DNA from 2 places in the Nonomuraea africana genome. Region 1 is predicted to be linked to the other one. Evidence: riboswitches for the same ligand, from Rfam matches in the RefSeq annotation. Region 1 holds a riboswitch; the other holds the start of a gene.
What was found. A riboswitch is a leader RNA that binds a small molecule or an ion and turns the genes downstream of it on or off. The one in region 1 is predicted to bind thiamine pyrophosphate.

Region 1 (4,436 bases):
CCGTTGAGCGGCTGCGTGGCGGAGAAGCCGCAGGCGCGCTTGATGCCGTCGCGGGAGAGTCGGACCACGAGGCCGTGGCCGCCCAGCTTCACCCTGGTGGCGAAGACCGCGATGGTCATGTCCGCCTCGCCCGCCCGTACCGGCTCCACCAGTGCGGAGGCGGCGCGGGCGGTCTCACCGAGATCGGCGTCGAGGAAGAGCAGGTGTCTGGGCACGGGACCGTCGAGCAGCCGCACCGCCTCCGCGCCGCTCTCCATGGCGGTTGCCTTGCCGCGGTTGCGGCTGTGGCGGACCACCCTGGCGCCGGCGGCGCGCGCGATCCTGCCTGTCTGGTCGGCCGAGCCGTCGTCGACGACCACGACGAGATCGACGCCCGGCAGCTCGAGTGCCGCCGCGACGGTCGCGCCGATGCGTTCGGCCTCGTCCTTGGCGGGGACGATGACCGCGGTGTCGGTCACGAGCCCTCGGAGATCAGCAGCTCCTCAGGCACTTCCTCGTGCACGGTGAACACCGAGTCGAGGCCGGTGACCTGCAGGATCTTCCTGACTGCGGGCCGCGGCGCGGCCACCTCGAGCTGCCCGCCGCGCTCCCTGACCCGCTTGAGCGCCGAGAGCAGCACGTTCATGCCGGTGGAATCGCAGAAATCCACCCCGGACATGTCTATGACCACACGGCTGGGCCCGTCCTGCAGCAGTCGAGTGAACTCCGACTGCAGGCGGGGCGCCGTATAGAGGTCGATTTCACCGGCGATCTCCACGAGGGCATGGCCGGCATGTGATCGAGTCGAGACCTTGAGCTCCACATGGGCAGGCTAGCGGCGTCGGGGCTCCGGGTCACGTTCTCACGCCGATAGGGGGCGGTCTGGTTTTTGTCCCCCGTTTCGGCCCCATGAAAACGCAGAGTACGCGAAGCTTGACAGTGTGAAACCGGCAAGGACCGGAGAGGGGTGAGGTGATAACGGCTTCCATGCCTGTCGCGTCAGCATTCCTGACCGGCAGGGATACCCGGCTTGGAGGTCCTCCGCACCCCTGCCCCGGCGCCTGCATCTCAGGGAGAGGACGCCATGCAACCCACTCGCTCACGACTCGTCTCCGGCCTGCGTGCCCCGGGCCGCCGCGGGAGCAGTCGATGAACGATGACCATTACGAGGACCCCATCCGCCAGCGACTACGTGAACACCTGGAGGCCATGCTGGTCCGCACGGAGAAGGCCGCTTCATGGCGCGAGGAGACCGCGCGCCTTCGGGGGCTGGTCAACCACGACGGGTTCGTTCCCGTCCGCACGCGGCTGTCGACCGAGGACCTCGACTTCCTCACCGACGCCCGCGACGACCTGCTCGCGTTCACGGAGCTCGGCCTGCGCCTCCTTGACCTGCACCAGCCGCGCGACGCCGGCGGCATCACCAGTGATCCCACCCATCCGATCCTGAGATGTCGCAGCTGCATGTGGCGCTGGCCATGCCCGACCTTCCGCGCCTTCTCCGACTCGTTCGGACCCATCCAGGCGCTTCCCGAGTCGGCCTGAGGAGGGTCACCATGCATGGGGTTGTGAAATGGGAGGCGTCCTTACCGAAGGTCCACAGCAGGCCTCTGCCTTGAATGCGGTCCCCGTCAGGGGATGGCGCCGTCAGATCGGTCGGCGCTGTTGTTCGATGTACGCCGCCGCGGATATGTCTCGTAGGTCACCACGGTCAGCAGCGCATGGTTGGGCCCTATGACAACCTCCTTGAGCCAGTAGACGGCTCGTGCCTCCAACGTGGGAGTCTTCGTGGCCGCAGGTCCACGCCGCGCCTCGTCCTGGAGATGGTCCCTTCGCCGTTGGCGCGTGTTCGCGCGCGTCTTTTGGCCATCACGCGGCCTCGCTCTCCAGTAGGGCGATGCAGTCGCGGATCGTAAGGCTGGAAAGTACAGCTACCGCCGCGCACGTAGCTGTACGTCGGTGGACGTCCGCCGACGCCAGTGCGAGACATAGCGTGAAGAGCCGTGGGGTGGTTGAAGACGGACGAATAGTGCATTATTGGGGCGCGAGCTGGGCAGACCCCGGCCGCACTCACAAGTCCAAACCGCGGGAGCTCGGGGCAACCGGGCTGAGAGGGCAACTGCCGTTGCCGACCGCATGAACCTGTCCGGGTAATGCCGGCGTAGGGAGCGTGTGATGACGCATGTCATCGACCCCAAGCGTGCAGAAGTCCCCCTGACCCTCGACGAGGCTGCGCCCAAGACGCTCGGTGTCCTCGACCAGGGCGCCTTCTGGGCCAATCTCGGCGTCAGCCTTCTCGGTTTCTCCTTCGCGCTGTTCCTCATCAACCCGCTCCTCGACGACAACCCGCTGTCCATGACCGCCGCGGTCACCGCGACCGTCGTCGGCAGCCTCGTCGGCACCGCCATGGTGGGCCTGGCCGCCATCCCCGGCGCGCAGACCGGCCAGCCCGCGATGGTGCTGCTCAGAGGGCTGTTCGGGGCCAGGCTCTCGTATGTCCCGACCGTGCTCAACATCATTCAGATGCTCGGGTGGGGCGCCTTCGAGCTGTGGGTCATCTCGATGGGCGCGCAGGCCATCTTCGGCGACGCCGTGCCGTACGCGGTCTGGGTGCTCCTCGCCGGGGCGATCACCACCGGTCTGACGATCTACCCGCTCGGCGCGATCAGGCTGATCAGGCGCGTCGTCACGATCGGCGTGATCATCTCGACCGTCTGGTTCGCCGTCGTCTTCCTGCGGGAGGCCCCCGCGCAGACCGGCGGCACGTGGGACGCCTTCGCCCCCGCCGTCGACTTCGTGATCGCGCTGTCGGTGTCGTGGGTACCGGTGGCCGCCGACTACGCCAGGCACTCGCGCAGCAGCCGCGCCGCCTTCACCGGCGTCGTCGGCGGTTACACGATCGCGCAGGTCGCCTGCCTGGCCATCGGTGTGTACGCGGTGGCGATCGCCGGGCACGACGCCGTGCTCAACGACCCGACCACGGTGTTCGGACCGTTCGTGGCCGCTCCGCTGGGCGCGCTCTTCTTCGGGATCCTGGTGCTGCGCGAGACCGACCAGTCCTTCGCGAACGTCTACTCCACCGCCATGTCCCTGCAGAACCTCATGCCCCGGGTGGACCGGCGCCTCTTCTCGGTCGCGATCGGCGTGCTGACCATCGGCGTGGCGCTGCTCGTCGACGTCAACTCCTACAGCGCCTTCCTCAGCATCATCGGCGCCGTCTTCGTGCCGATGCTGGGCGTTCTCGTGGTCGACTACTTCCTGCTCGGCCGCGGCAAGACCTGGAACACCAGCGAGAACGCCCCCTCGCGCTGGCCGATGGTCGCGCCGTGGGCGCTGGGCTTCGTCACCTGGTGGCTGCTGGCCGCGCCCTCGACGATCAGCTGGTGGGCGGCGATCTGGGACGGCGCGCGCACGGCGCTGGGCTTCACCAGGCAGCCGTGGATGAGCGCGGCCGTGGGCGCGTTCCTGGTGGCGGGCCTGATCACCCTGGCCATCGGCCTCGTACGGCGAAGCAGGCGCTAACCCTCGATCCTCAGCAGGCGCTCAAGGGCGGTCGCCCCGCCCGGATAGCTCTCGCGGTCGCGGACCCGGTGGCATGGCACGATCACGCACACCGGGTTCGCGTTCAGCGCGTTGCCCACCGCGCGCAGCGCCTGTGGCCGTCCGATGCGCGCCCCGAGGTCGGCGGTGGTGGTGCTGGTGCCGTACGGCACAGCCATGGTCATCTGCAGCAACGTGCGCGCGAACGGCGTGGCCAGCTGCAGGTCGACGGGGGTGGTGAAGGCGCGCAGGCGCCGGGAGAAGTAGGCGTCGAGCTCGCGGCGCACCGGGTCGAGGCGGCGCGCGTCAGGACCGACGAGTCCGCCCACCACGCGCGTCAGCCGCTCGACGATCGTGTGCTCGTCCTCGAAGCTGCAGGCGACCACGCCCTTGCCGGTGACCGCGAGCACCAGCCTGCCGAGCGCGCCTTCGTAGGTGCCGACGGCCACGTCAGGCGACCGCCCAGCACGATAGGTGGCTGAGGTGACCCTCAGCAGGGCTTCGAGGTCGCCGGCCGACATAACCCGCAGCGTATCGGACGGATCCGCCTACGGAGCAGGCGCGCCACGGGCAGTATGGAAGCGTGGGTGACGAGGAGATCGCCGCTGCCGTCCTCTCCAGCGCCCCCAACGCGGTCGTCGTGCTCGACAGGGACCAGACCGTGCTGGTCTGGAACCCAGCGGCGGAGCGGTTGTTCGGATGGAGCACCGAGGAGATGGTCGGGCGGCGCGCGCCGATCGTCCCTGGCGAGCTGACCGCCGAGCACAACGCGGTGCTCGAAAGGGTGCGCACCGGCGGCGAGGTCTCGCTGCGCACCAAGCGTTTCCACAGGGACGGCACGGTTCTCGACGTGCGGGTCGACACCAGCGCGCTGCTCCAGGGCACGGCCGTGATCGGCTACGTGCACGTCCACCATC
Region 2 (4,436 bases), 4.3 Mb from region 1:
CCGAGCGCATCACCGACCCCTTGGTCGCCCAGGGCGTCGGGACGGTCCGCTTGAGGAGCTTGGCCTCGGGGATCCTCGCGTCGATCTGGCTGAGCGTCAGCCGCGTGCGGGCCACCAGGCCCATCAGGCGCAGGAACGCGGCCAGGCCGTCCACCGTGGGCCCGAACTCCGGCACGATGAAGCCGCCCCTGCCGTCGCCCGCGAAGATCATGTACGGCCTGGCGGCCGCCGAGGTGAGGGCGTCCAGCGAGGTGGAGGTCCACTCCACCTGGACCCCGTGGAAGCGGCAGACCTGCTCGGCGACCCTGGTGGTGGTGACGGGCAGCGCCACCCTGCCGCGGCGGCGCTCGGCGGCGACCAGGTCGAGCACCACCAGCAGCGCCCGCTCCTCGCTGATGAGCTGGCCCATCTCGTCGACCAGGGCGATGCGCTCGCCCACCGGGTCGAAGCGGACGCCGAAGGAGGCGCGGGAGGAGCTGACGAGCTCCGACAGGCGCTGCAGGTCGCGGCGGCGTTCGGCCAGTGTCTCGGTGGGCGAGGCGGAGTCGAGACGGGCGTTGACGGTCAGCACCTCCACCCCGAGGCGGCCGAGCAGGGTGGGCAGGACCAGCGAGGAGGTGCCGCCCGCGCAGTCGACGACCACCTTCATGCCGTTGACGCCGGTCATGTCCACGTATCTCAGGAGTTCCTGGGCGTAGTCCTCCACGGCCCTGGCCGGGAAGCTCAGCTCGCCGATCTCGCCGGGGAAGGCCCTGCGGAACTCCTGGCGGGAGAAGACGCGCTCCAGCTTGCGCTGGCTGGCGGGCGACAGGTCGGCGCCCCTGGAGTCCATGAAGACGATGTCGACGCTCTGCGGGTCGCCGGAGGTGGTGCGAAGGGCGATGCCGCCGCTGGCGGGCCTGCGGGAGGTGTGGAAGCGGGCGACGGGCAGCGGCATGGCCTCCAGGTCGAGCACGTCGATGGCGCCCGCGGTCAGCGCGCTGATGACGGCGCGCTTGAGCGCTCTGGCCGCGCGGGAGGAGTCGCGCGAGGTGATGACCCTGTCGCCCTTCTTCAGGGTGGTGGCGTAGGCGCTGGCCAGCCGTACGCACAGCTCGGGGGTGATCTCGACGTTGACCAGGCCGCTGATGCCGCGCTGGCCGAACAGGCTGCGCTGGCCGCGCGACTCCCAGATGACGCTGGTGTTGACGACCGCGCCCGCCTCGACGGTCTTGAAGGGGTAGACCTTGACGCCGCTGGAGACGTACGCCTCGGCCTCGATGACGCACTCGTCGCCGACGACGGCGTTCTCCTCGATCCTGGCGCCGGTCATCAGGTCGGTGTTCTTGCCGATGACGCAGCCGCGCAGGTTCACCCCCGGGCCGATGTAGACGTTGTCGTGGACGACGGCGCGGTGCAGGAAGGCGCCGCCGCGCACGACCGCGTTGCTGCCGAGCACGGTGTACTCACGCAACTCGGCGCCCGCCTCGATCTTGACGTAGTCGCCCAGGAGGAGCGGGCCCTTGAGCACGGCGTCGGGGTCGACCTCCGCGCCCTCGCCGACCCAGACGCCCGGCGACATCTCGAAGCCGCCGATGTCGAGCGTGACGCGTCCCGACAGGGCGTCGGCCTGGGCCTTCATGTAGCTCTCGTGGGTGCCGACGTCCTCCCAGTAGCAGTCGGAGACGTAGCCGAAGATGGGAGCGCCGCGCTCCAGCAGGCGGGGAAAGACGTCGGAGGACCAGTCGACGGCCTCGCCCGCCGCGACCTCGTCGAGGACCTCCGGCTCCATCACGTAGATGCCGGTGTTGACGGTGTCGGAGAAGACCTGCCCCCAGGTGGGCTTCTCCAGGAAGCGCTGCACCCTCCCCCGGTCGTCCACGATGATGATGCCGAACTCGAGGGGGTTGGGGACGCGGGTCAACCCGATCGTGACGAGTGCCGAATTCTCGCGATGAAATCTGATCATGTCCGATAAGTCGATATCGGTCAGGGCGTCACCGGAAATGACAAGGAAACGATCATCGCGGAGTTTGTCGGCCGCGTTCTTGACGCTGCCCGCGGTGCCGAGGGGCAGGTCTTCCGTGGCGTAGTGCAGGCGCATGCCCAGCTCGTCGCCGTCGCCGAAGTAGCTGCGCACGAGCGCGGCCAGGAACTGCACGGTGACCACGGTCTCTGTCAGGCCGTGGCGTTTCAGCAGGCGGAGGACGTGTTCCATGATCGGGCGGTTGACCACGGGGAGCAGGGGTTTGGGCTGGTTCGCGGTCATCGGCCGCAGCCGAGTACCCTCGCCGCCTGCCATGACGACCGCCTTCACTCGATCACTCCTTCTTCGCAGCGGTTACGAGTTGGCGCACCTGTACCACATACAGCACTCCTGCCCACCAGTACAGGCCCGTTCCCCAGATGGTGAATGCCCATCCGACAACCTTCGCAATATCGGCATACCAAGCGCCGGTGTGCGAAGCCAGAAAGAGGAGGGGGAAGGCGTACATCAGATTGGCCATGGCGGCCTTGCCCAGGAAATGCACGGGCAGTGCCTTGTAACCGTACTTCCGGAGCACGGGAAAGAAACATCCGACGAAGATTTCGCGGGCCAGGATGATCGCGACCAGCCACCACGGGATCACCTCGCGCAGCAGGAGGCCGAGGAGGGTGGCGAAGACGTAGAGCTTGTCGGCCGCCGGGTCGATGAGGCGGCCGAGCCTGCTGGTCTGGTTCCAGGCACGGGCGATCTTGCCGTCGAGCCAGTCGGTGAACCCCGCGACCATGAGCAGTGCGATCGCCCAGCCGTCCGCCTTGGGCCCCAGAACCAGCCAGAGGAACACAGGGACGCCAAGCAGGCGCAGGAAGCTCAGCAGGTTCGGAACCGTCCAGATCCGGTCCTCGGCGGAAGTTTCACTCACGCTGCCGACCCTACTGCGTCGCCCACCTGCGCACGCTGAGTCGTCCGCCCGCGGTTTCGGGGCCGCCGCGGAAGCTCTCACGGACCTCAGGGGTTGCGCGACACCCGGGTGATCGGGTTACGGTGGCGCCGACCAACGCGGGAGCCCGGTGCGGACCGGGCTGAGAGGACGGCTGATCAGCCGCCGACCGCCAGAACCTGCTCCGGGTAATGCCGGCGAAGGGAGTTTGCGCGATGAGTGGCGCACGCTTTTCCAAGATCTACCAGGGCGGACTCAGAGTCCCGATGCGTGAGATCGGCCTGAGTGACGGCACCACGTTCACCGTCTACGACACCTCGGGCCCCTACACCGACCCCGCCGTGGAGACCGATGTCACCCGCGGGCTGAGCCCGGTGCGGGAGCAGTGGATCCTCGACCGCGGGGACGTCGTCAGGTACGGCGGCCGCCCGGTCAGGCCGCTCGACGACGGCTACCGCGACCAGGCGTCGTGGAAGCGCGCCCAGAGCGGGCCCGGCGAGGGCGGGCGGCGGCAGCCGCTCAGGGCGGCCGGCGGCCCCGTCACCCAGCTCGCCTACGCCCGCAGGGGCGTCGTGACGAAGGAGATGGAGTTCGTCGCCGTCAGGGAGGGCGTCGAGCCCGAGTTCGTCCGCGCCGAGGTGGCCGCGGGCAGGGCGATCATCCCCGCCAACGTCAACCATCCCGAGAGCGAGCCGATGATCATCGGCCGCAACTTCCTCGTCAAGATCAACGCGAACATCGGCAACTCGGCCGTCACCTCCTCCATCGAGGAGGAGGTGGAGAAGATGACCTGGGCCATCCGCTGGGGCGCCGACACCGTCATGGACCTGTCGACCGGCCGCGACATCCACACCACCCGCGAGTGGATCATCCGCAACTCCCCGGTGCCCATCGGCACCGTCCCCCTCTACCAGGCGCTGGAGAAGGTCGGCGGGGTCGCGCCCGACCTGTCGTGGGAGGTCTACCGCGACACCCTGATCGAGCAGTGCGAGCAGGGCGTCGACTACGTGACCGTCCACGCGGGCGTGCGCCTGTCCTACGTCCCCCTCACCGTCGGCCGCAAGACCGGCATCGTCTCGCGCGGCGGCTCGATCATGGCGGCGTGGTGCCTGGCCCACCACCGCGAGAACTTCCTGTACGAGAACTTCGAGGAGATGTGCGAGATCCTCGCCTCCTACGACGTCGCCTTCTCCCTCGGCGACGGCCTGCGGCCCGGCTCGATCGCCGACGCCAACGACGAGGCCCAGTTCGCCGAGCTGCGCACGCTGGGCGAGCTCACGGCGATCGCCAGGGCCCACGACGTCCAGGTCATGGTCGAGGGCCCTGGACACGTACCCATGCACAAGATCAAGGAGAACGTCGACCTGCAGCGCGAGCTCTGCGACGACGCCCCGTTCTACACCCTCGGGCCGCTGGTCACCGACATCGCGCCGGCCTACGACCACATCACCTCGGGCATCGGCGCGGCCATGATCGGCTGGTACGGCACCGCCATGCTCTGCTACGTCACCCCCAAGGAGCACCTGGGGCTGC

Region 2: it holds a riboswitch for thiamine pyrophosphate, as region 1 does, so the genes downstream of both, thiC (phosphomethylpyrimidine synthase ThiC) here and H4W81_RS36180 (purine-cytosine permease family protein) in region 1, are expected to answer to the same signal.

What each region holds. Positions count from the first base shown of each region.
Region 1 covers NZ_JADBEF010000001.1:7,592,753-7,597,188, reverse strand. The annotation lists gene H4W81_RS36195 (glycosyltransferase family 2 protein) at 1-458, opposite strand, end outside; gene H4W81_RS36190 (STAS domain-containing protein) at 455-802, opposite strand; gene H4W81_RS36185 (hypothetical protein) at 1,129-1,524, shown strand; TPP riboswitch at 2,055-2,165, shown strand; gene H4W81_RS36180 (purine-cytosine permease family protein) at 2,155-3,501, shown strand; gene H4W81_RS36175 (methylated-DNA--[protein]-cysteine S-methyltransferase) at 3,498-4,040, opposite strand; gene H4W81_RS36170 (sensor histidine kinase) at 4,103-4,436, shown strand, end outside.
Region 2 covers NZ_JADBEF010000001.1:3,325,626-3,330,061, forward strand. The annotation lists gene H4W81_RS15765 (sugar phosphate nucleotidyltransferase) at 1-2,296, opposite strand, end outside; gene clsA (cardiolipin synthase ClsA) at 2,301-2,885, opposite strand; TPP riboswitch at 3,013-3,126, shown strand; gene thiC (phosphomethylpyrimidine synthase ThiC) at 3,119-4,436, shown strand, end outside.